3 regions of the Enterococcus sp. PLH-Efm8 genome follow, and region 3 is predicted to be linked to each of the others. Evidence: predicted binding sites of a transcription regulator. Region 3 holds the regulator's gene; each other region holds the start of a gene.
What was found. The regulator NrdR, encoded in region 3, represses ribonucleotide reductase genes. The targets are predictions, from matches to a motif close to ACACNATATATNGTGT.
Positions count from the first base shown of each region.

Region 1 (7,451 bases), 900 kb from region 3:
TCTTTGACTTATGCAGTTGAAGCAGCAGTAGAAAATAAAGAAGATATTTCCGGAAATGCCGGAACAACTCACTAATTTAGCAAGAAACACTGGCTGGTTGCTAACGTTATGTTAGTAGCCAGCTTTTTGTAATTAGAAAGGAAAGAAACAGCCGTGGAAGAATGGCAATCCGTCTTTGAAGAATGGTTTCCAAAAGAAATCAGCAAAAGCTATCCCATCAAAATTTCTAAACAATACACAAGCAGTCAACGTTGGGAGATCTATGCAAAATTAACGAAAAAACAGCGGGAACTAGTCGATAAGCACCGCCGATATCTAATCAGCTCTCGTTTTATGGAAGAACATTATTTAGCTGCAACAGATTGGGTGTTTTCTGACTTCAAGATCAATCCGTTTTTTCGAACAAAACGAAGCCAGCAAAAATTGTATTGTGAGTGTGGTAGAGAATTAAAAGTGCAATACATCGTTAAATCGCCAAAAACCGGAAAGATCCTAAAACTAGGCATCAACCACTTTGCCGATCACCTGCATGTCTCTCCGACAGTGGCAGCTTCGATCCATCAGGGAATGACAAAAGTTGATCTGGCCTTAGACGAATTATTATGGCTTAAGCAGAAGAATATCGATTTTCCTGAAGGACTATGGCAAAAATACTGTTTTGTCTTGTACCAAAATCGTCGGATGAAACAGCCATATTTACCGGATATAAAATTAGCTCAGCGGCTCGCAGAATTTCGCCAAGTAGAAATGCCGATTTACATAGCGGATTATCAAGCATTGGAAAATGAAATCAAGAAAATAAGTGAACACATCAATGGGCAGTCAAAAAAGCGACAGATAAAAAAAGAACTATTTGACGACTTTGCAGAAGAATTAGTAAAGGATGTAGAAGAATTCTTGATCAACTATCGCGCATTTTTACGTAAAGATTGGCAATCCATCGTATATGAAGAAGTGCCAGTACATCCTAATGCTTATTTTGAAACATTTATTTCCGTGTTGAGAAAGACAAAACGTCAACGAACACCAGAAGTCACTGCTCAGATGGAATATTTTGCGAAAAACCAACGATTCATCCAACCAAAAATCTATCTATTTATTTGGAAGCAATATTGTCGCTATGGTTTTACAGAAGGGTTCTTCGACAGCATTCCTCGGATAGTCAGAAATGGTTTTTTAAAAGTATTGCGTAAAGAACGAGAAGCTATACAATCTGCTGATAAGAAAGACCGTACAGTCTCAAAAGAAAAATGGCAACTAGTAGTGAAAGATATCCAATCTGGAAATGTGCAAGAGACAATCGACAAATGGAAAGGAAAACATTATCGTTTTACTGAAGCTCAGAAACAAGCGTTGGAATATTATCAGAAGTTAGAAGAATCACTGCGTTTCAATGATGAGGCAAGAAAGTATCTGAAGGAATTACTATAAAAAATAGAGGCTGGGACAGAAGCGTTTAACTCCAAGAAATAAGAAGAAATTCACGAAAATTGCTTTTCAAATTTTTGTGAATTTCAGCTTATTTCCGAAGGAGTTGCTTCTGATTCCGCCGTTTATACGTGTTTAGAGCGTGAGACAAAAGTGTTCTTTACTTTTGTCCCACGCTCAGTTTTTTTATGCGTGTTGTTGTGCGTTGTAGTATTCTTCTTCCATTTTTTGCATACGTTCACGTTCTTTTTGGTTATACCAAGGTGAAACGGTAAATGCAAGGACATCATTCAGCAAGTAAACAGAGCTGTTCACGAACATCGCCAAACTTGCAGATCCATGCGTAAATGAAATATACCAAAGGACCATTTGAGCAAGCCCTGAAGCTAACCACCAGTAATATTGGTTGTTGTAACGCAAGAAACTGATGATACCAGCAGTCAAGCTAATAGAAAAAGCAATGGCATCTACCCACGGCCGAGGATCATCTGTATAACGACCAATCAGGAATCCTGAAACAAGATAGACAAGGAAAGTACTGATGATTGCGATAAACCAGCTTTTTCCAGTGAATTTTCGGATTTTTGAAGCCATATTATGATTCCATTCTTTACTTAACAATACGGGGATATCCAATGTGATCATATAAGCAATCTGTTCACCGATACTTAAATAGTTCTTTGCTGAAAACCCAACGATAATAAAACAAATCGCAGACAAAATACCTAAAATACCGTTGACTGATTTTGCCGCATTGATGGATAAAATACACAATACACCAAGCGTGGTACCGATAAATGTAATAACGGACAGCCAAGTGATGGGACTATTGACAAGAGTCATGACCTGGCAGCCAAGACTGAAAAAGAAAAGATAATAATTTTGTTGCGGCCAGCCTTTTAGCTGATGAGCTAAAAACTGAAAATATGACTTCATGTATGAGGACTCCTTAAGACACTAAATGTAGTGTGTTCTGTATTTACTAACACAATCTATTGTATGCTTTTCTTGAAAAAAAACTAGTCTTTCAATTATAAATAATTTGTGTTATGATAATTTTCTGTTTGTTTTCTTGAAAATATAATTTCTTACTTTCATTTATTATATTGGGAACAGGAAGAGTGTCTTGGAGGACCTACTTTCTGTTTTTTTTGCCTTTTTTCTTATAAAAAGGAAAAACAGCTATTTTTTTCAATCTGACACATTTACAATGGAACTGGAGATTAATATAGATCCGAGCTTAAACGAAGAATAGGAGTGCTCATATGAACCTTACAACGATCCATCATATAGCCATCATTGTTTCAGATTATCAGAAATCACGTGATTTTTATGTTAATAAATTAGGATTTGAAGTAATCAGAGAAAATTACCGCAAAGAACGAGATGACTATAAATTAGATCTGAAACTAGGAAGTGCTGAATTGGAGATTTTTGGAATTGCTAATGCGCCACAACGACCAAACTATCCAGAAGCTTGTGGCTTGCGTCATCTTGCTTTCAAAGTAGACGATATTGAAGAAACAATTGCAGAATTGCAGTCCTTAGGGATCGAATCAGAACCGATTAGAGAAGATACCTTTACAGGAAAAAAAATGACGTTTTTCTTTGATCCAGACGGATTGCCATTAGAACTGCACGAATAAAGATAACAAAATTGTCACTTTTTTTTCGTTTCATTCGATTTTTCATTCGTTCATTTCTTGATATTCTTTAAAAAAAAGAAACAGGAGAATGAAGAATGAAAAAAATGATGTTTGGTGTTGCTGCCCTCATCGTAATAGGGATTACCGGTATGACGGGACTGCTCAATGCCGCTTTTCACATGGATGATATTAGTGACCAGGAATATCGGATCTCATTGAAAAAAGCAGCAGCAATCGTAAAAAACGAAACAAAAGAACATAACATATCTGCTATTCATTTTGCAGTTGAAAAAGATTTGGAGAATCCTACGAATGCAACATATGAATACCAGTTTTTTTGTGAAGGACAAGTCATAGCAGTCAATCCATCCACTGGGAAAACAACCGTACGAAATGACACGGAAAAGGCCGCAGAACATCTTTTTGATATAGAAAAAACGGAAGAGTTCAAACAACCGCAAGCAGCGATGAAGGAAGCAGTCAGCTACTACGGGAAAAAAGCAAAAGTGAAAGAGTGGACACTTCTAGTCAAAGATGAACGTCCTTATTATAAAGTCCGATTAATAGATGGAGAACAGGACCGTCAGGTATGGATATCTGCATAGAAGAAGGATATTGCTTCTCTTTTTTACAATATAAGAGTAAGCTAAGAGAGTAAAGATGAAAGGAAGTTGAGATAACATGGAAAAAATGAAATGCCCTAATTGCGGAAAAAAATTTGCATACGAAGAAGTCAATAATGTAGTCGAACATAATGATAAAGAAATGCCAGTCGTCTGCCCTTATTGCCGAACTGAAGCGGCAAGAATCGTTACTCATGGTTATTTCATTACTGAAAAGATTGAAGATTTTTTAAAATAACGATTTTGCGATTTCTTTTTCTGCATGTTAGAATGGAGAAAAGGAGAGGAAACTATGATTCGTTTTGCGAGAAAAGAAGATGCTCCAGAAATCGCCCCATTGATCTTAGTGATTCTAAAAGATATGGAACTGCCATTTTTGAAGCAGACAGGGGAACAAAAGACTTTAGAGATTTTAGAAGAAGCAATCACTGATCCAAATTATCGTTACAGTTATTCACGAGGTATCGTAGAAGAAATAGACGGTAAAGTTGCAGGAGTTGCTTACGGTTATACAGATGAAGAAGAATCAATCATCGATCAGCCACTGGTACCTATCTTAGAGAAATATCAGCTAGATGCGTCTACACGTTTGTTCATTGATAAAGAAACGTTTCCCAACGAATGGTATTTGGACTCTATCAGTGTATCAGAAGATTTTAGAGGACAAGGCATCGGTTCGCGATTATTAGAAGCATTACCTAAATTGGCGAAGAAAGCTAATCGCTCCGTCATCGGTCTAAGTGTGGATGAAAAAAATCCAAAGGCTAAAAAATTATACGAACGCCATGACTTCAAAGTTGTCGGTCAGCGGATGATCAGTGGTCATCTTTATGATCATATGCAAAAGAATATCTAAAAAGATGTACCTGAAATGCGTATTTCCGCATTTCAGGTACATCTTTTTAACTTAAGTTAAGTCGGTAAGAAACAGGCTTATCGCGACTTTTGTCTTTACGGTAGAGCCAGTAATCTAAAACCGCAGCAATACAAATACAAACTGGAGCATCTTCATCATTTGAGACATCCAATACATAGTAATCTCCTGAAAAAAGTGTTGCTTTATCCATTTTCATGATTTGCTGATTGAAATGATGGATTTGATATTGATGATTATAGATATCACCTTGGACTGTCCAGTGAAGTCTACGAATATAATAAAAGTCACCGGGCCAATTGAATATTTTCTGCATGGTTCCCACCTTTTCGAACTCTTTATACAGCTCAAAACGCGTACCGAATGTCAGGCTTATCTGCTTGATGTGAGCAACGAGATCGCCATTCATGGCATAAAGAGACAATGCATCGCCCTTTGTTCCCCAGCGACCAACCATCAAAAACAGGGAATGTCCTTTTTCGTTTTTGACAATTGTCCGAGTTGCACGTCCAAGCTGCTTTTCCTGAATGAAAAATTCTGACATCTATATCCCTCTTTTCTAGATAAAACTACAAGTCTTCTGCAATCGCGCGCAATATGGCTTTTCCTACGCCAGATTCAAGGTTTGTGTCCGTTGTATATTTGGCATAATCTTTTACTTCGATTTCTGCATTTCCCATTGCGAAACTGACTCCTGCTACTTGCAGCATGCTGACATCATTGAAGTTATCGCCAATCGTCATGACTTCTTCTAAAGAAATCCCACGCTCGTGAGCGACATGGGCAACAGCAATTCCTTTTTGAGCGTTTTTATGGTTCACTTCGATATTGTTTTGACCAGAGGAAGTAACGGCTAGATCGCCTAAAAGAGAAATCTGCTTTCCAACTGGACCTAATACAGCTGGCCCTTCTGTATGAAAACAAATAATTTTTAAAACTTCCAGATTCTTTTCTTCCAAAATAGCACGAATACTGTCCACGTATGTGATGTGCAATAACTCCAGCTTAGCTGAGGCCATGGCAATCGCCATTTTATACGTAAGGTGAGGTAAATGGGTAGCCACCATGGAAGCAAAACTTTCAATTCGTTTCGCTTGATTTTCAGAATAAAGACCATCGTTGGTTGCTACTTCATAGTAAATACCGTTAGCATCTAGAATATCTAAAACAGAGATTGCTTGATTATTTGGAATCGACACGGTAAACAATGAATTTCCTTCTTTATCAAATACCTGTGCCCCGTTCAAAGTGATCATCGCACAATCGATTCCTACCTCATCTAAAGCTGCGCGAGCTTCTTGATAGTTTCGACCAGTAGCGACCATGAACTCAACACCGGCATCATTTGCAAAACGTATCGCCTCGGCATTTTCAGGAGAAACACTCATATGGGCATCTAATAATGTGCCGTCCATATCTGATGCAATTAATTTGATCATAATGATTATCGTTCCTTTCTGCTTCTTGTTCCTAGTTTACCATATTAATCAAGTGCTGAGGGTGAAGATTGTCCCTTGTGATTGAAGAAAATGTGAGTTATTCTTTTTATTAGGAGGTGGAGTTTTTGAAAGAAATCATTCATAACAGTTGGCAAGAAGTTTTGTCCTCAGAATTTTCAAAAGATTATTATCTGCATCTAAGAGAATTTTTAAAAAAAGAATATGCGTCCCAAAAGATCCATCCAGATATGTATCATATCTATGAAGCATTGGAATTGACTCCTTATGAAGAAGTTAAAGTGGTGATTTTAGGACAAGATCCTTATCATGGAGAAAATCAAGCTCATGGCTTATCTTTTTCTGTGCAACCTGGCGTAAAGATCCCGCCATCGTTAAGAAATATCTATAAAGAGCTTTATGATGATCTTGGAATCGCACCTGTTCAACATGGAAATCTAGTGTCATGGGCTAAACAGGGAGTCCTTTTACTCAACACCGTTCTTACCGTTCGGGAAGGGCAAGCGTATTCTCATCGCGGGAAAGGTTGGGAAAGATTAACAGACACGATCATTGAAAAATTAAATGAACGGGAAAAACCAATCGTGTTTATCTTGTGGGGAAAACCGGCACAAGAAAAAATCAAAATGATCGATAAGAGTCGCCATATCATCATAACATCTCCACATCCCAGTCCGTTATCTGCAAGTCGTGGCTTTTTTGGTTCCAAACCCTTCTCGAAAACGAATGATGCGCTCCTTGCGTTAGGAGAAGAACCGATTGATTGGCAACTGCCTGAAACAGTGTAATAAAACAGCGCTTTCCTGTTATAGTGCAGTTCGCTTTGTATGTGAAAAACTTAATTTTTCCAGCATTTTTGACTGATACAGATAAAATAAACTGTTCTTTTTTTCTGGAATAGTGTATGATAATACATATAAAAACGTCTGGAGGTCATCTTGTGGAATTGTTTGATAGTTTAAGATTTAAAATTGTTCGCCGTGGGATCAAAATCGTTTTCCCGGAAGCTACTGATGCTCGTATTTTAGGCGCAGCTGCCCGGTTGAAAGCAGAAGAACTTGTGGAACCCATTTTAGTAGGGAACGAAGAAGAAATAAGAAATGCAGCGCATGCCAGAGGAATCAAAACATCTAGCTTTACGATCATCAGCCCTGATAATTACGATAAGTGGGATGAAATGGTGGATACTTTTGTTGAACGTAGAAATGGAAAGGCATCCAAAGAACAAGCAGAAAAGATTTTAAAAGATGTGAATTACTTTGGTACGATGCTTACGTATATGGGGATTGCAGACGGAATGGTCTCTGGAGCGATCCATTCGACTGGCGACACTGTTCGCCCAGCACTTCAGATCATCAAAACAAAGCCTGGCATCAGTCGGACAAGCGGAGCGATGATCATGGTACGTGGAAGAGATCAAGAA
Region 1 covers NZ_CP172568.1:606,158-613,608, forward strand. Annotated here, with positions in the region: gene pcp (pyroglutamyl-peptidase I) at 1-75, shown strand, start outside; gene ACIFUW_RS02860 (hypothetical protein) at 154-1,431, shown strand; gene pnuC (nicotinamide riboside transporter PnuC) at 1,615-2,364, opposite strand; gene gloA2 (SMU1112c/YaeR family gloxylase I-like metalloprotein) at 2,694-3,074, shown strand; gene ACIFUW_RS02875 (hypothetical protein) at 3,170-3,679, shown strand; gene ACIFUW_RS02880 (hypothetical protein) at 3,756-3,935, shown strand; gene ACIFUW_RS02885 (GNAT family N-acetyltransferase) at 3,990-4,553, shown strand; gene ACIFUW_RS02890 (LURP-one-related/scramblase family protein) at 4,600-5,115, opposite strand; gene ACIFUW_RS02895 (Cof-type HAD-IIB family hydrolase) at 5,141-6,010, opposite strand; gene ACIFUW_RS02900 (uracil-DNA glycosylase) at 6,136-6,816, shown strand; gene pta (phosphate acetyltransferase) at 6,969-7,451, shown strand, end outside.
Region 1: the regulator NrdR is predicted to act here: its motif matches at 2,383-2,398, upstream of pnuC (nicotinamide riboside transporter PnuC).

Region 2 (7,451 bases), 860 kb from region 3:
ATAGACCGATTAATGTGAACAACGTAAGTCCTGGACGTTTCTTAGAAATAAAGAAAGCTGCTACCGTCAATAACAAGATAAACAAAGGAGCTGGAATCACTAACAGTAAATTTGTAATCCCCGACATCACTGCCTGTCCAATCGTTTGTAAAAATGAAAATAGGCCAGAAAAAGTTGTCGTAAACCATTCTGTGATATTTTCTACCCAGTTTGCCACTGGTAATTGATAGTTCAATAGATTATTCATGTTCACTCACCTCGCTTGTTTCTGCTAATGCTTCAATCACACTACCTCGGATGACGACACCTTTTAATTTTCCATCCTCTACAACTGCAAGTGGAGTCGGTGAGTCATAAATAATATTGAAAATATCACTTACCACCATGTCTTTCCCAATCACCGTCACATTTTCATCTAGGAAGTCGATCAATGGACGTTTTTGCTTCCTAGCTTCTAACGCTTGATCTGCAGTGATGATCCCTTTCAGGTGTCTCTTTCTGTCAACAGCCATCAGCATGCTGACTTCTTCATTACGCATCCTTGTCAATGCAACGTTTGGTCCATCAGATTCGATATTCGTCGTCAATGCAGGTACCATGATGTTTTGAGCCGTAAGCACTTTGGAACGATCGACTTCTTCCACAAATTCACGTACATAATCATTTGCTGGATTGGTCAATATTTCTTCACCTGTTCCGATCTGCATGATTTCGCCGTCTTTCATCAAGGCGATTCTGTCCCCAATCCGTAAAGCTTCATTCAAATCATGGGTAATGAAAATAATCGTTTTTTGAACATTGGCTTGCAGGTCCAGTAATTCGTCTTGCATTTCTCGCCGGATCAGCGGATCAAGAGCCGAGAACGCTTCGTCCATCAGCAAGATCTCAGGATCATTTGCTAAAGCTCTGGCTAGGCCAACCCGTTGTTGCATCCCACCAGATAACTGACTAGGATATTGGTCTTTAAATGAAAGCAAACTAGAATTTTCTAATGCTTTTTCTGCTTTTTCTTGTCGTTCTTCTTTAGGTACACCACGGACTTCTAACCCGTATTCTGTATTTTCCAAGATCGTTCGATGTGGAAACAGACCGAAGTTTTGGAAAACCATATTGATTTTATGACGACGGACTTCTCGCAATTCTTCTTTGCTTAACTTCGATACATCTTCTCCATCAATATAGATACTGCCCGAAGTTGGCTCAATCAGACGATTCAATAGACGGATCAATGTGGATTTCCCACTCCCGGAAAGCCCCATGATCACGAAGATTTCTCCTTCTTTTACGTCAAAATTCACGTCATACACACCAACCGTTGCACCGGTTTTCTTTAAAATCTCCGTTTTCGGCTGGTGATCATTCATCATATCTAAAGCGGCTTGTGTCTTTTTACCAAATATCTTTGTTAAATGTTTTACTTCTACTTTTACCAAACAAATTCTCCTTTTTTATGTAAATTCATTTTTCTTTCTGAAAAAAGTGACCACACTATGTTAACATCATGTAGTCACTTTGTCAAAAATGAAAGAAATTTGCTTGTCCAAACTGAAAAAAACTTGGCTAAATCTTTGTAAATAAAAGGTTTAGCCAAGTTAATATTTTTTTAATATTTCACACAATCATTCTGCAAGCTGATGCTCCGGGTAAAAAAAGTTTGTCATACGCTGTAGTGTATATTCATTTCCAATAAAATGAACGATGTCCCCTGCCGTAAATTTAGCATAGGGGCCAGGTGAAACAAGCAGTTCTTCATTATGAGAAATTGCGATAACTGTGGCGCCAGTCGCCTGCCAGATATTCAACTCGCTAATTGAACGGTCCAGATGCATTGCTTTTTCTGATAAAGATAATTCAAACGGAAGTAAAGGATTCATCTTATGTATTCGCTTCGTTTGATTGACCAGCTGATCCAATAATTGAGAAAAATGATTCAGCTCATCTTGTTGCTTCTCCACACTTGCCATGATTTCTGCTTTTGTATCTTGGATGGATTGTACATCTTGATATTGCAATAGGAAATCTTTTGCTTTTTCCTTCGAAGCAACAAATGCCCCACTTCCATGCCGTACTTCCATGATTCCAAGATCTACCAGCACATTGATAGCCTTGCGGGTAGTCTCAGGAGAAGCATTGTACGTACTGGCAAGTGTTGAGCGGGCATGGATCTTCTCACCCACTTTATATCGGTTTTCAACGATACGTTCGGCTAAATCAACAGCAATCTGCTGGTAGCGCGGGCGGACGATTTTTTTCTTTCCAGACATTTTCTTTCCTCTTTCTTTTTTTACTTTCCCTCATCTTACTATGCTCTAGCAAAATAAGCAAAAAAGGGGAGAATAGCCTCTTGCAACGACTGATCATCGCTTGATCTGTTCCTTTTTTACTGGGCAAGCTGTTTGACAGTCATCACAATTCTTACCGGATTTTAAACGAGTATAGACAATTGCGCCTGCACTTCCAAAGATTAACACACTTAATAAGAATGTCGCCATCCTATTCCTCTCCTTCTAATGACAATATAGTATAAAACTGGTTCTTGGATTTTGGCTGACGGAACAAAACATAAACGAGTCCTATCATCAGTAAAATAGCAAGATACGTCCCTAACGCTACCTGTCCACCCTCCAATAAGTGTCCCAACTGATAAATCACAAAACTAACTAAATAAGCTAAACCGCATTGATAGCCTATGGCGATCCAAGTCCATTTCTTGGCATTCATTTCCCGATGGATAGCCCCAATTGCCGCAAAACAAGGCGCACAAAGTAAATTGAAGGCTAACAATGAATAAGCTGCTGCGGGAGTATATGTGTGTTGTAGCACTTGCCAGATTTCTCTGCCATTTTCGGATACTTCCGCATGACCAAACAAAATACCAAATGTGCCAATAATATTTTCTTTAGCGACCAATCCTGTAATCGCTGCGACTGTTCCTTGCCAGTTTCCCCAACCAAGCGGCTGAAAAACAACTGCCAGGATTCGCCCGAAAAAGGCTAAGATACTTTGGTCTTCAGAAACAGGTTGAGCATAAAAATTATAAGAAGAGCTGAACCAGATCACGATACTAGAAACAAAGATAATCGTTCCTGCTTTTTTAACAAAAGACTTGCTGCGGTCATAGGTTTGTCTTAGGACCGCTGACCATTGAGGAAAATGATATGCGGGCAATTCCATGATAAAAGGAGCTGTATCTCCAGCAAACAAACGTGTTTTTTTCAAGCTGATTCCAGAGAAAATAATTGCAGTCATACCAAGAAAATAGGCAGAAGGAGCTACCCAAGATTGATGAGGAAAAAAGGCCCCTGCTACTAAGGCAATAATCGGCAACTTTGCAGAACAAGGCATGAAGGTTGTGACCATGATCGTCAAACGACGATCTTGCTCGTTTTCAATCGTGCGACTGGCCATGACGCCTGGCACTCCACATCCTGTAGCAATCAGCATAGGAATGAAGGATTTTCCTGAAAGACCGAATTTCCTGAAAAGTCGATCCATGACAAAAGCGATCCTCGCCATATATCCGCAGTCTTCCAGAAAGCTCAAGCATAAAAACAATATAATCAATTGCGGTAGAAATCCTAACACTGCTCCCACGCCTGCGATGATGCCGTTCAAGATCAGCTCCTGCATCCATCCCGCTACTTGCCATTCAGCTAACAATCTGCCAACATGTTCTGGTAACCATGTACCAAACAATGTGTCATTGATCCAATCTGTCCCCATTGTTCCTACTGTTTGAATAGCCAGATAATAGATCAGCCACATCACAAATGCGAAGATCGGCAAGGCTAACCAACGATTCGTTGCAATCTGATCGATTTTGTCACTCATCGATAATTGGAAAGAATCATTTGACACAACACAGAGTGTACATAGTTGGGTAATAAATTCATAACGTTCATTGACCAGAATCGTCTCACTATCGTCGTCCAATAGTTTCTCTGTTAACTGGATCAGTTGCTCGATCTCTTTTTGCTGAGAAACTGCTATCTCGTAATCCTCTCTTACCTTCTGATCTCGTTCAAAATATTTCATTGCATACCAGCGTTTCTTGCCGCTTTGTTCTCCTAGTACATCTTCAATTTCATGTAAAGCTGCTTCTAAACGTGGATCATATGTACAGGGAACAGGAATAGAAGGCCGCTTTTTTGCAGACTCCTGAATCTTTTCGATTAGTTTTTCGATTCCTTGCTTTTTCAATACGCTGATTGGTAAAACTGGTACACCAAGACCATAGGAAAGCTTTTCTAGATTGATTTTTTTTCCTTCTTTTTTGATGACATCCATCATATTCAGACCAATGATCATAGGAATGTCTAAATCCAATAACTGCGTAGTTAAATAAAGATTTCGTTCTAAATTGGTAGCATCAATAATGTTGATGATCAGTTCAGGCTGTTCCTGAACCAAATAATCTCTTGCAATCACTTCTTCTGGTGTATAAGGAGACAAAGAATAGATGCCGGGTAGGTCCTGAATATGAATGTTCGGATTTTTTTTCAACGATCCTTCTTTTTTTTCTACTGTTACGCCCGGCCAATTCCCTACATATTGATTCGAACCAGTCAAGAGATTGAACAAGCTAGTTTTCCCGCTGTTTGGATTTCCGACTAACGCGATATTCATTCTTTTTCCTCCCTTTGTATCAAGATTAGTTCGGCCTCTGACTTTCGTAACGTCAGTTCATACCCTCGCACTGTCAGTTCGATTGGATCTCCCAGAGGGGCTAGTTTTCGGATAACTATTTTTACATTTCGCGTCAATCCCATATCCATTAACCGTCGCTTCACTGCGCCTTGTCCGTGGATTGCTACGACGATCCCAGTCTCTCCTGCTTTTAATTGATCAAGAGAAGTCCAGCTTTCAGAGGAAGCAGTCTTTTTATTGACAAAGATTTGACCTAGTATTTCCCGACTTACTGCCACTCGATGACTTTTTACCAGTAAAATGGCATTGTTGCCTGATAAATTGACGACGACGATTTTACTTCCGGCAACGATCCCGATATTTTGCAAATGGCGTTTTGTTTTTTCTTCTGTTTCGATTCGTTCGACTTGATAAACGAAATTCTGCTTTGCCTGCGCTAAGGTCTGCATATTGATTCCTCTCTTGTGAAATAAATCATGTATTAAAATCATTCATTATATGTTCTAATTTTCTTACGTGTTACGCAAATAAATGAGAATCATTCTCACATAGAATACTCTCGGTAATTGAGAATGTCAATTATACTTGTGATATTATGAGCGAATCTTTAGTATTGATAGATAAAAATGAGAAAAAAATATTTCTTCATAGTTTTCCACAATTTTTTCTCTATTAAATTTGCTATTTTCCCACACGATACTTGTTTTCAGCTCTTTTTTCAAAAACACAAAACTTAGTATTCCACAGTTTCCACAACACAATATGTAGTGTTTGTTGTTTGACTTTTTTACTAAGAGTTTTATACTATCTATTATAGATAATAAGAATGTGTTAGAGGAGGCACTCACCATGAACGTAAAAATCTTTTCTAAAAATAATTGTATGCAATGTAAGATGGTCAAACGGTTTTTAACAGAAAATCAAATTGCTTTTGAAGAAGTCAATATCGATGAACAGCCTGAAGCAGTAGACTGGTTGAAAGCACAAGGATTCCAAAGTGTTCCTGTCATTACTTCTGATGCAGAAACAGTTATCGGATTCCGTCCTGATCAGTTGCGTAAACTTGCCAGCTAACATGACTAAAAGAATCAAAACGTGATACATGGATTTGAAGGGCTTGAGACAGCACCAGTTTTTGTCGCAAACTTCCAAATCCTTTTTTAAAGCTTAAAAACAATGCAATGATTTGCAATCAAGCATCATCAAATACGAAATGAAGGTTGGGCGTACGTATGAGTCTTAAAAATTTACAAGATGTCAGTTATTTCAAGCTGAATAATGAAATCAATCGGCCAGTCAATGGTCAAATCCCTTTGAATAAGGATAAAGAAGCTTTAGTTGCCTTTTTTGAGGAAAATGTCAAACCAAATACGATGACTTTTCTATCTATTATGGAAAAAATCAATTACTTGATCGATCAAGAATATATAGAAGCAGAATTCATTCAATTGTATTCACCATCATTTATTGAAAAGCTATATCAATTTTTGGACGAGCAACATTTTTCTTTCAAATCTTTTATGGCTGCTTACAAATTTTATTCTCAATATGCGTTGAAAACCAACGACGGTTCCGCTTATCTGGAAACTTATGAAGATCGAGTAGCCTTCAATGCGCTTTACTTTGCGAACGGGGATGAAGAATTAGCACTTGCTCTTGCAGACGAAATGATCCATCAACGATATCAGCCAGCTACACCTTCTTTCTTGAATGCTGGACGTAAACGTCGGGGCGAATTGGTGTCTTGTTTCTTGACTCAAGTCACTGACGATATGAACTCTATCGGGCGCTCAATCAACTCTGCTTTGCAATTGTCCCGTATTGGTGGCGGCGTAGGGATTACTTTATCAAATCTTCGTGAAGCCGGCGCTCCTATCAAAGGATATGAGGGTGCTGCAAGTGGTGTCGTTCCAGTCATGAAATTATTCGAAGATAGTTTCAGCTATTCTAATCAATTAGGTCAGCGTCAAGGAGCTGGCGTGGTTTATTTGAACGTTTTCCATCCAGACATTATTGCTTTCCTTTCAGCAAAAAAAGAAAATGCAGATGAAAAGATTCGCGTAAAAACTCTTTCTCTTGGCGTGATCGTACCTGATAAATTTTATGAATTGACACGTAAAAACGAAGATATGTATTTATTTAGTCCATATAGTGTCGAAAAAGAATATGGTGTCCCATTCTCTTATGTAAATATTACAGCTGAGTATGATCATCTAGTTGCAAATCCAAACATTCGCAAACAAAAAATCAAAGCGCGTGATCTTGAAAATGAAATCTCAAAATTACAACAAGAATCTGGCTATCCTTACGTAATCAATATTGATACAGCGAACCGCGAGAATCCAATCGATGGCAAGATCATCATGAGTAATTTATGTTCAGAGATTTTACAAGTTCAAACGCCTTCTGTGATTAACGGCAAACAGGAATATGAAGTATTAGGAACGGATATCTCATGTAACTTAGGCTCGACAAATATCGTGAATTTGATGCAAAGCCCTAACTTTGGTCAATCTGTGCGTACGATGACTCGTGCATTGACATTTATTACAGATGCATCTGATATCGATGTCGTACCACCGATCCAAAACGGAAATAAGCTGAATCATACGATTGGATTAGGTGCCATGGGCTTACACACTTATCTTGCAAAAGAACAAATGGAATATGGCTCAGAGGATTCATTAGACTTTACAAATATTTACTTCATGCTGTTGAATTATTGGACACTTGTTGAAAGCAACAATATCGCTCGTGAAAGAAAACAAGTTTTCCATAATTTTGAAAAATCAGCTTATGCTGAC
Region 2 covers NZ_CP172568.1:2,360,226-2,367,676, forward strand. Annotated here, with positions in the region: gene ACIFUW_RS11660 (ABC transporter permease/substrate binding protein) at 1-247, opposite strand, end outside; gene ACIFUW_RS11665 (quaternary amine ABC transporter ATP-binding protein) at 240-1,433, opposite strand; gene ACIFUW_RS11670 (GntR family transcriptional regulator) at 1,620-2,264, opposite strand; gene ACIFUW_RS11675 (hypothetical protein) at 2,358-2,492, opposite strand; gene feoB (ferrous iron transport protein B) at 2,494-4,626, opposite strand; gene ACIFUW_RS11685 (FeoA family protein) at 4,623-5,096, opposite strand; gene nrdH (glutaredoxin-like protein NrdH) at 5,497-5,721, shown strand; gene nrdE (class 1b ribonucleoside-diphosphate reductase subunit alpha) at 5,880-7,451, shown strand, end outside.
Region 2: the regulator NrdR is predicted to act here: its motif matches at 5,403-5,418, upstream of nrdH (glutaredoxin-like protein NrdH).

Region 3 (7,451 bases):
TGTACTGCCATCTGTTGTGATCAATGTGTGGCCTTCATAATTTTTCAAATTTGGAAAATCTTTTGTATTCAATGTATAGCGTTCTTCCGCATCTAGTACGATCGTAGACTCGCCATCATAGTTTTCAATGATTTGTGGATTGACTCCTACTGCATTAAAATCTGCTGTATCCATGTGGGAAATAAATCCAATGGAACGCACTTCATGATCAACATTGCTTGGTAATGTTCCCATAACGAATCCGTTATCTTCATTATAGAAAACATCAGCTAAGCCTAACTCTTCTAATTCTTTTTTCAATTCTTGCGCAAAAGCAACTTGTGTCTGAGTCGATGGAGTCGTTTTGCTTGTTGCATCGGAGCGTGTTTCTGTTTTGACATATCGTAAAAAACGTGGCAAAAGATTTTCGTACATAGTATTCTCTCCTTTTAATTAAATTGAAATGGGTTTGTATTTGTTTCAGAAACGAAAAAGTTAATATCCCAATTTTCTTCTTGTTTCCAAGATTCAAATTTCTCGATAAATCGTTGCTTGCATAACGATTCAATATAATGACCGGGATCAATTGCAATCAACCCAGCGCTTTGCATATCATGAGCCGTATGATAATAGATATCTCCCGTGATATAGACATCTGCTCTTTGGGCGATTGCTTGCGGATAAAATTTTTCACCGCTTCCACCGCAAATCGCAATGCGCTTCACAGAGGATTTTGCATTTTTTGGCTGGACTATTCTCAGTCCATCTAGTTGGAACGCTTCTTTTACTTGTTCTACAAATGCCTCTATAGAAATTTCTTGCGGCAATTCACCTACTCGTCCTAACCCAAACATTTCGACTGGTTCATCTATAGCGAAAAGATCATAAGCAGGTTCCTCATAAGGATGAGCTGACCGCATGGCTTGAATCACTTGTTTTTCGATAGTTTCCGGCAAAATAACCTCAACTTTTGCCTCTTGAACTTGTTCTGTCTTCCCTACTTTCCCAATCGCTGGTTGTGCACCAGCTTCCGGAGTAAATCGACCGTGTCCAATCGAGGTAAAACTTGTACCGGTATAATCACCTTGTGTACCAGCACCAGCTGCAGCTAATACTTCACGCATTTTCTGTGCATGATCCACAGGTACATAAACGGCCAGTTTTTTATAATGAATCTCATGAGTCTTTACTAAATAACTCTCCACTTCAATACCGAGAAGTTCACAAAACCAGTCATTCAGTCCATCCCAAATAATATCCATGTTCGTGTGTGCTGCATAGACGGCAATATCATGTTTCAACAAATCTGCATACATTTTTTCTTGTGGCTGATCAGTAACCAGCCGTTTTACAGGACGAAAGATTGGAGGATGTTTAGCAATCAGCAAATCGATTTTTTTCTTGATTGCTTCTTCGACCACTTCTGGACGAACGTCTAATGTCATCATTACTCGTTGGATTGGCTTATCCAATGTTCCGATATGCAGTCCGACTGGGTCTCCTTCTTCAGCTAGCCACTGAGGACAATAGCTTTCAAACTTTTGGATGAAAGTGCGTCCGCTGATTGTCATGGCTTTAAAACCTCCTCAATCATTTGGATTTCCTGCTCGATTTGTTTTTGACGTGCCTCTTGATTAGCTGCTTGTTTGAGCTGTTCACGGATAGCTTTTCTTTGTTGAAGCTCTCTTGTCCATTTTGATTTGAAGATCTCACTTTTCTCTTCAAGCAGAAATGGCCCGAACATCAGCTCCATTTCATTGTAAGTAACTGGTTTTTGTTCTTTTTCGGCTACAATGATTTCATATATTTTTTTATTTTCTTCAAGTATTTTTTCTGATTGGATTTTATACTGATTTTCTTGCAGCCAAGATCGTAATGTACGCTCTCCGATGTTTGGCTGAAGGATCAAACGTTCTTGTCCGCTTAAGCGTTGATTCAACTTGCCAGCTTCTAGGATATCTCGGATCAGTGAACCTCCCATACCCGCAATCGTGACAGCTGTAATACCATCTTGTGGCTGGATAGCATCTAGACCATTTGCAAGGCGTACGGTGATACGGTCTTCTAATCCATCTTTTTTGACTTGCTTACGTGCTGATTCATAAGGACCTTGAACGACTTCACCAGCAACTGCATATTCGATTTTTCCTCTTAATATCAATGCAACGGGTAAGTAAGCGTGATCTGATCCAATGTCTGCTAAACGAGCGGATTCAGGGACAAAGTCACCCACTGCGGCTAAGCGCTGAGATAAATCTAAATGGTTCATAGCTTCACTCCTTCTAGATAATTATAGCATTTTCCAAATAAAATAAGGAGACTAGGAATAAAAAAATTCCCATATCTCCTTAAAAAATATACCTTTTCGTTCTATAAAACAACATTTTCTTATTTTTGAAAAAATGTTATTGGTTATTTGTTCAATGAAACATCAATAATCGAATCTCCAGGAACTTGCGGTGGGATAGACATCGTCATGATCGGCATCTCAACTAATGTAAATTGGACTTTGTCACCGATTTTCAATTCATTTATGTCCACGCTTATTTTTTCAGCAGTAGCATTTAAGATCACTCCGTCATTGCTGAATGACGTTCCCATATTCGCTGGATCTTCTTTGGCCATGACATCGACGAGTTTCAACTGAAGCGTTTCTTCTTCTGCTTCTACTTGAGTGATACTTTCAATCGTTCCGACAAATATGCTTTGTCTCTCCGTTTTCGTACTGCTTGTTTTTACTGTTTGACCCGCATCAATCGAATCAACAGAACCTGTGTTGCTATCTGCGCTACCGCAGCCTGCTAAAAGAAAAAATAGACCAACTACAGATATACTAGAAAAAATAGCCCTCATAAAAAATCCTCCGTTTAAGTTTCTGCATTACTTGTTGCGGTGATTGTCTCCGGTCATTTCTGTCCATATAATGATTCGCTGACCTGCTTTTACTACTAGGTCAAATGTCAGTTGGACTTGTCAACTGTTCAACCATTGCGTCGGTTGCGACCAGTCATTTCGATTTCTTTTGTCAAATAACGTATGCGTTCCATTATCCGTTTCGCTTTTAGCGGCTCTTCATCTCCACGTTGAGTGACGGACAAATGCTGTTCCAATTCATCCATTGTAAAATTCGATGAGAAGAAGGTTGGTAACTGTTCCTGCATCCGATATTGAAGGATAACACCGAATACTTCGTCTCGTATCCAACTACTCATCGCATCTGCACCAATGTCATCGATCATCAAAATAGGTGAACGTTTCACTGCATCTAACTTTTCTGCCACTTGATCTTTTCCGATTGCCTGTTTCATCTCAACGGCAAATGTCGGAAAATGGACTAGCGTCGTGGTGAATCCAGCAATCGCTAATTCTCTCGCTGTTGCTCCTAATAAATATGTTTTTCCAATACCAAAACTTCCTACTAGATACAGTCCTTTATGATACCCTTTTGGATCAGCAGTATATTTCTCTACAAAATCTAGGGCTTCTAAGCTCGCATATCCTCGTCCATCTGTACGTTCAAAGTTTTCAAAAGAAGCCGATTGAATATCTTTTGGCATATCCATTGCTTTTACTCGGCTTCTGATTTCTTCTTGTCTTTGCCGTGCTAACAATGCTTCCGTTGGTACATAAGTGACATCCACATAATGAAAATTCAACGTCAGCTTCGGCTCATAGCCGGGAGCGATCATCGTTGGATCGTTTTTTTGATATTTACGCTTTTCTTGCACGAATTCATACAATTTAGCGTAACTTTTTTCAATATCCGCTTGTGTCAATTCTTCTTGGTGTGCGCTTAGAAAAGCTTGAACATCCGCATCATTTAAGACTTCAGCGATCATTTCAGCATACTTTTCTTGATAATTGCGTTTGCTGATGATCCTCTTCAATTCTTTGCCTACGTCTTCCACTAGATATCACCCTCCTTTTTTGCCAGGTATTCTTTAAAACGGCGGTCAATCTCTGCTTTTTTCTCGCTGCTGATCTGTTTTTCATCTTTTGGCTGGTTGACCCAATCAGGAAGCTTTTCCCGTCGAACATTTCGCTTGCCAGTTTGATAATTTGTTTGCTTCTTTTGTTTTGATTGTTTTGCTTGATTACTTATTTGCCGAATGTGCTGGATCGCTTCTTCTGCTGTGGCGATTTTCTTTTGTGCCCATTCATTTGCCACTGTATTTACATAACTGGCATTTAAGCTAGCATTATTCTTGATCACTAGTACATAATTCAGCAAAACATTGATCACGCTACTGGAAAGACCTGATTGAGAAACAAGATCTTGCAGTAACCAGTTTTCTTGTTTAGAAACATATCCGCCTTTTTCTGACTTGATTGCTTCCAGATATTTCATCGGTGGAATGCTCTGTGCTTCTTTTATCAGCTGAAGCGCTGCGTTTGTCAAATGTTCGTTTGACGAGGGTTCATTACTGTTTTCAGAAACCGCAACTGTTTCTTTTGTTTGCTTCACCGGACGTCTCTGCATTGCCAAAATGGCTTTTTGCAGTTCTTTTTCAGATACTTTTTGTTCACTAAAGTCATAAGATTGACTGATCAGTTCGCCAAGTGTCAATTCATCGAAACCGTAAAGCTGATGATACATGTCGACTTGTTTGATGATTGGATCATCAAGACTTGCAATATGTTTTTTTGCCAGCCAATCATTCAAAAACTGCCAATCGAATGTCGAATCTGCTTCAAGTAATGCTACTGATTCAGATTCTTCAAAAGATTTATTCAGCGATTCGATGTTTTCTTGATTAGCAGCGTACACTGCTTCATTGAAGCGATAAACATCTAAAAATTTTTTTGTGATTTTTTGATATCCCTCTGCTGTATGCCTTTTAGGTTCAAAGAATTGGGTAAGCTTCTGGAATCGTCGTTCACCAACTTTTTCCAGAAGAAGAAAAGCCAGAACAGAGTCTTTGAAAAATGCTTTAGGAATGAGTGGTTCTAACAGCTCATAAATAAAACGAGGTCCCAGATCACTATCTTCTTTAAAATAAACATCCAGTAAGCCGATTCCTTCTAGCTTTTTTCTTGCATCATAAAATTGCGGGATACCGCAGCCTAGACTACTAAGCAGATCTGCATGCATCCCTTCAGGACCTTTGCCAGATTCTTGAGAGATTTCTGATAACAGGGTGAAATAGATACTCAAGGCTTCTCCGCCGATTAGTGGCTGATAAAGATACAGCAAGGCGTTCTTGCTGTCTTCTCTCAGCGGAGCCGCTTTTCTTCCTTGGTAAATATTTTTTGGTTGAAGCTCTTTCCAAGCATTTTCCAAGGAAATGCCTCCTTTTTGTTTCTTAATTGTTTTCTTTATTATTCTCTTTATTATTTTCTTTTGCTTTATCCACGATATCTTGCAACTCTTTTAAGAAAACAGACATATCTTTGAACTGGCGATAAACACTTGCAAAACGAATATAAGCGATTTCGTCTAAATCAACTAAATCTTCCATCACATATTCACCAATTAGATTCGTCGATACTTCGTTTTCTCCGAGACTGCGTACGCGGTTTTCGACATGGTTGACGATTTGTTCCATTTGTTCCATAGCTACAGGTCTTTTTTCTGCTGAACGGATGAGTCCTCTTAAAATTTTATCGCGATTGAACTCTTCGCGTTCCCCGTTTTTCTTGATTACTAATAACGGAGCAGCTTCAATTCGTTCAAATGTAGTGAATCGGAACGAACAATTCTCACATTCGCGACGGCGACGGATCGCACGTCCATCATCTGCTTGACGGCTGTCGATTACTCGTGAATTATTATGTTGACATCTGGGACATCTCATTTTGTCTCACCTCTTGCATCGCATTTTATATAAAGGATGTGTCTTTCTTTACAACTAGTTGTATTATAACACGAAACAAATCACAAACGCGACTGTCCTACCCAAAAAACACGGATATAAGAACAATTTTTTCTACTTTCATGCGTAATTGTGTCCCCTGTCCTTACTAAATTTCAATTTTCCAATACTGATCACCTTGATTACTGAGAAATAACTTACACAAAAGCTGATTTAGTCATCTAGCACAAAAAACTTGAAGCAGATGAACACCTTCTCATCTGCTTCAAGTCACATCTCGATTTTTTACTATTTTATAACTTCTCTTCGATTCCTGTATAGTGTTTCATTCGCTGTTCCTCGATTTTTTGCTCATCGGGAATGTGGTCACTTTCTGGGAGCGGTGTTTTACTACGATCAGGTGTCGGATTTTTTCGTTCTTGAGTCAAATCTTGCCGCTTCGCTTCTTCTTCTGCCTGCTGGTCTTCTATTTCATCGATTCTTGCTTGGTACTGCTTTTCTTTTTCTTCTGCTGTTTCTGATTGCGTACGACCTTCATCGATTAGATTTTCTTTATTGAGCATCTCGCCGATTTTTTCTTTTGCGTTACCTACGACTTTATCCTTTTGATTTTTTAATGATCCCATCGCTATCCCTCACTTTCTATATACTCAGGATAGCAAAATTGACACAGATACTCAAAGAAAGCGATTAGCAAAAAGCCAATTTTCGATTTGTCCCACAAGTATTTCTTTTGTTCCATTGTTGTCGAACAAAATATCCGCACGCTGCTTTTTTTCTTCGATTGGAAGTTGACTACTAATTCTCTGCTGCGCTTGTTCTAGCGTCAGTTGATTACGTTTCATCAAACGCTGAAGCTGAGTTTCTGGCGTAGTATAAACGACAGCTACTGCATCCATATAGTGGTCATAATGACCTTCGTAGAGCAATGGGATATCTACAATTACTAAAGGATGATTGGAACTTAGAGAGGCGATTTGATCTTTTATCGCTTTTCGGATAAACGGATCTAATAGCTGATCAAGTTTTTGCCGTTTTTCCTTTGATGGAAAAACAATCATCCCAAGTTTCCCTCGATCTAGTTGCCCATCAGGCTGCAATACCTCTTGGCCAAACACTGATACAATTTTCCTCAGAGCAAGCGTTCCAGGCTCAACAGTTTCTCTGGCAATCACATCGCCATCGATCAAAGGAAATCCATGAGACTGAAAGACTTTGGCTGCCGTACTTTTACCGGTAGCTATTCCACCCGTCAAACCTAAAACAAATCCTACTTTGCGATTTTTAGCCTTTGACAATTCGGACAATAGTGCGTCCCCCTTTGTGCCACTTTTGTTTTCACGATCGGCGTTCCACAACGTATACATGGTTTGCCAGTTTGCTGATAGACATGCAGTGCTACTTGAAATCCGCCTGATTCTCCTAATGCATTCAAATAACTGCGAATCGTGGTACCTCCGGCTTCTATTGCACGATCCAAAACATCAATGATCGATAGACGTAATTGTTCTACCTCTTTGGGGCGCAGTGTGTTCGCCGGTTGTTCTGGATGGATCTTCGCTTCCCATAATGCTTCATCTACATAAATATTACCTAGACCAGTCACTAGACGTTGGTCTAGCAGCAATGGCTTGATTGCTTTGTGGGACTTTTTCAGTC
Region 3 covers NZ_CP172568.1:1,503,429-1,510,879, forward strand. Annotated here, with positions in the region: gene pepT (peptidase T) at 1-414, opposite strand, end outside; gene ACIFUW_RS07510 (Nif3-like dinuclear metal center hexameric protein) at 429-1,550, opposite strand; gene ACIFUW_RS07515 (tRNA (adenine(22)-N(1))-methyltransferase) at 1,547-2,248, opposite strand; gene ACIFUW_RS07520 (lipoprotein) at 2,392-2,832, opposite strand; gene dnaI (primosomal protein DnaI) at 2,961-3,887, opposite strand; gene ACIFUW_RS07530 (replication initiation and membrane attachment family protein) at 3,887-5,260, opposite strand; gene nrdR (transcriptional regulator NrdR) at 5,283-5,774, opposite strand; gene ACIFUW_RS07540 (hypothetical protein) at 6,086-6,418, opposite strand; gene coaE (dephospho-CoA kinase) at 6,470-7,099, opposite strand; gene mutM (DNA-formamidopyrimidine glycosylase) at 7,063-7,451, opposite strand, start outside.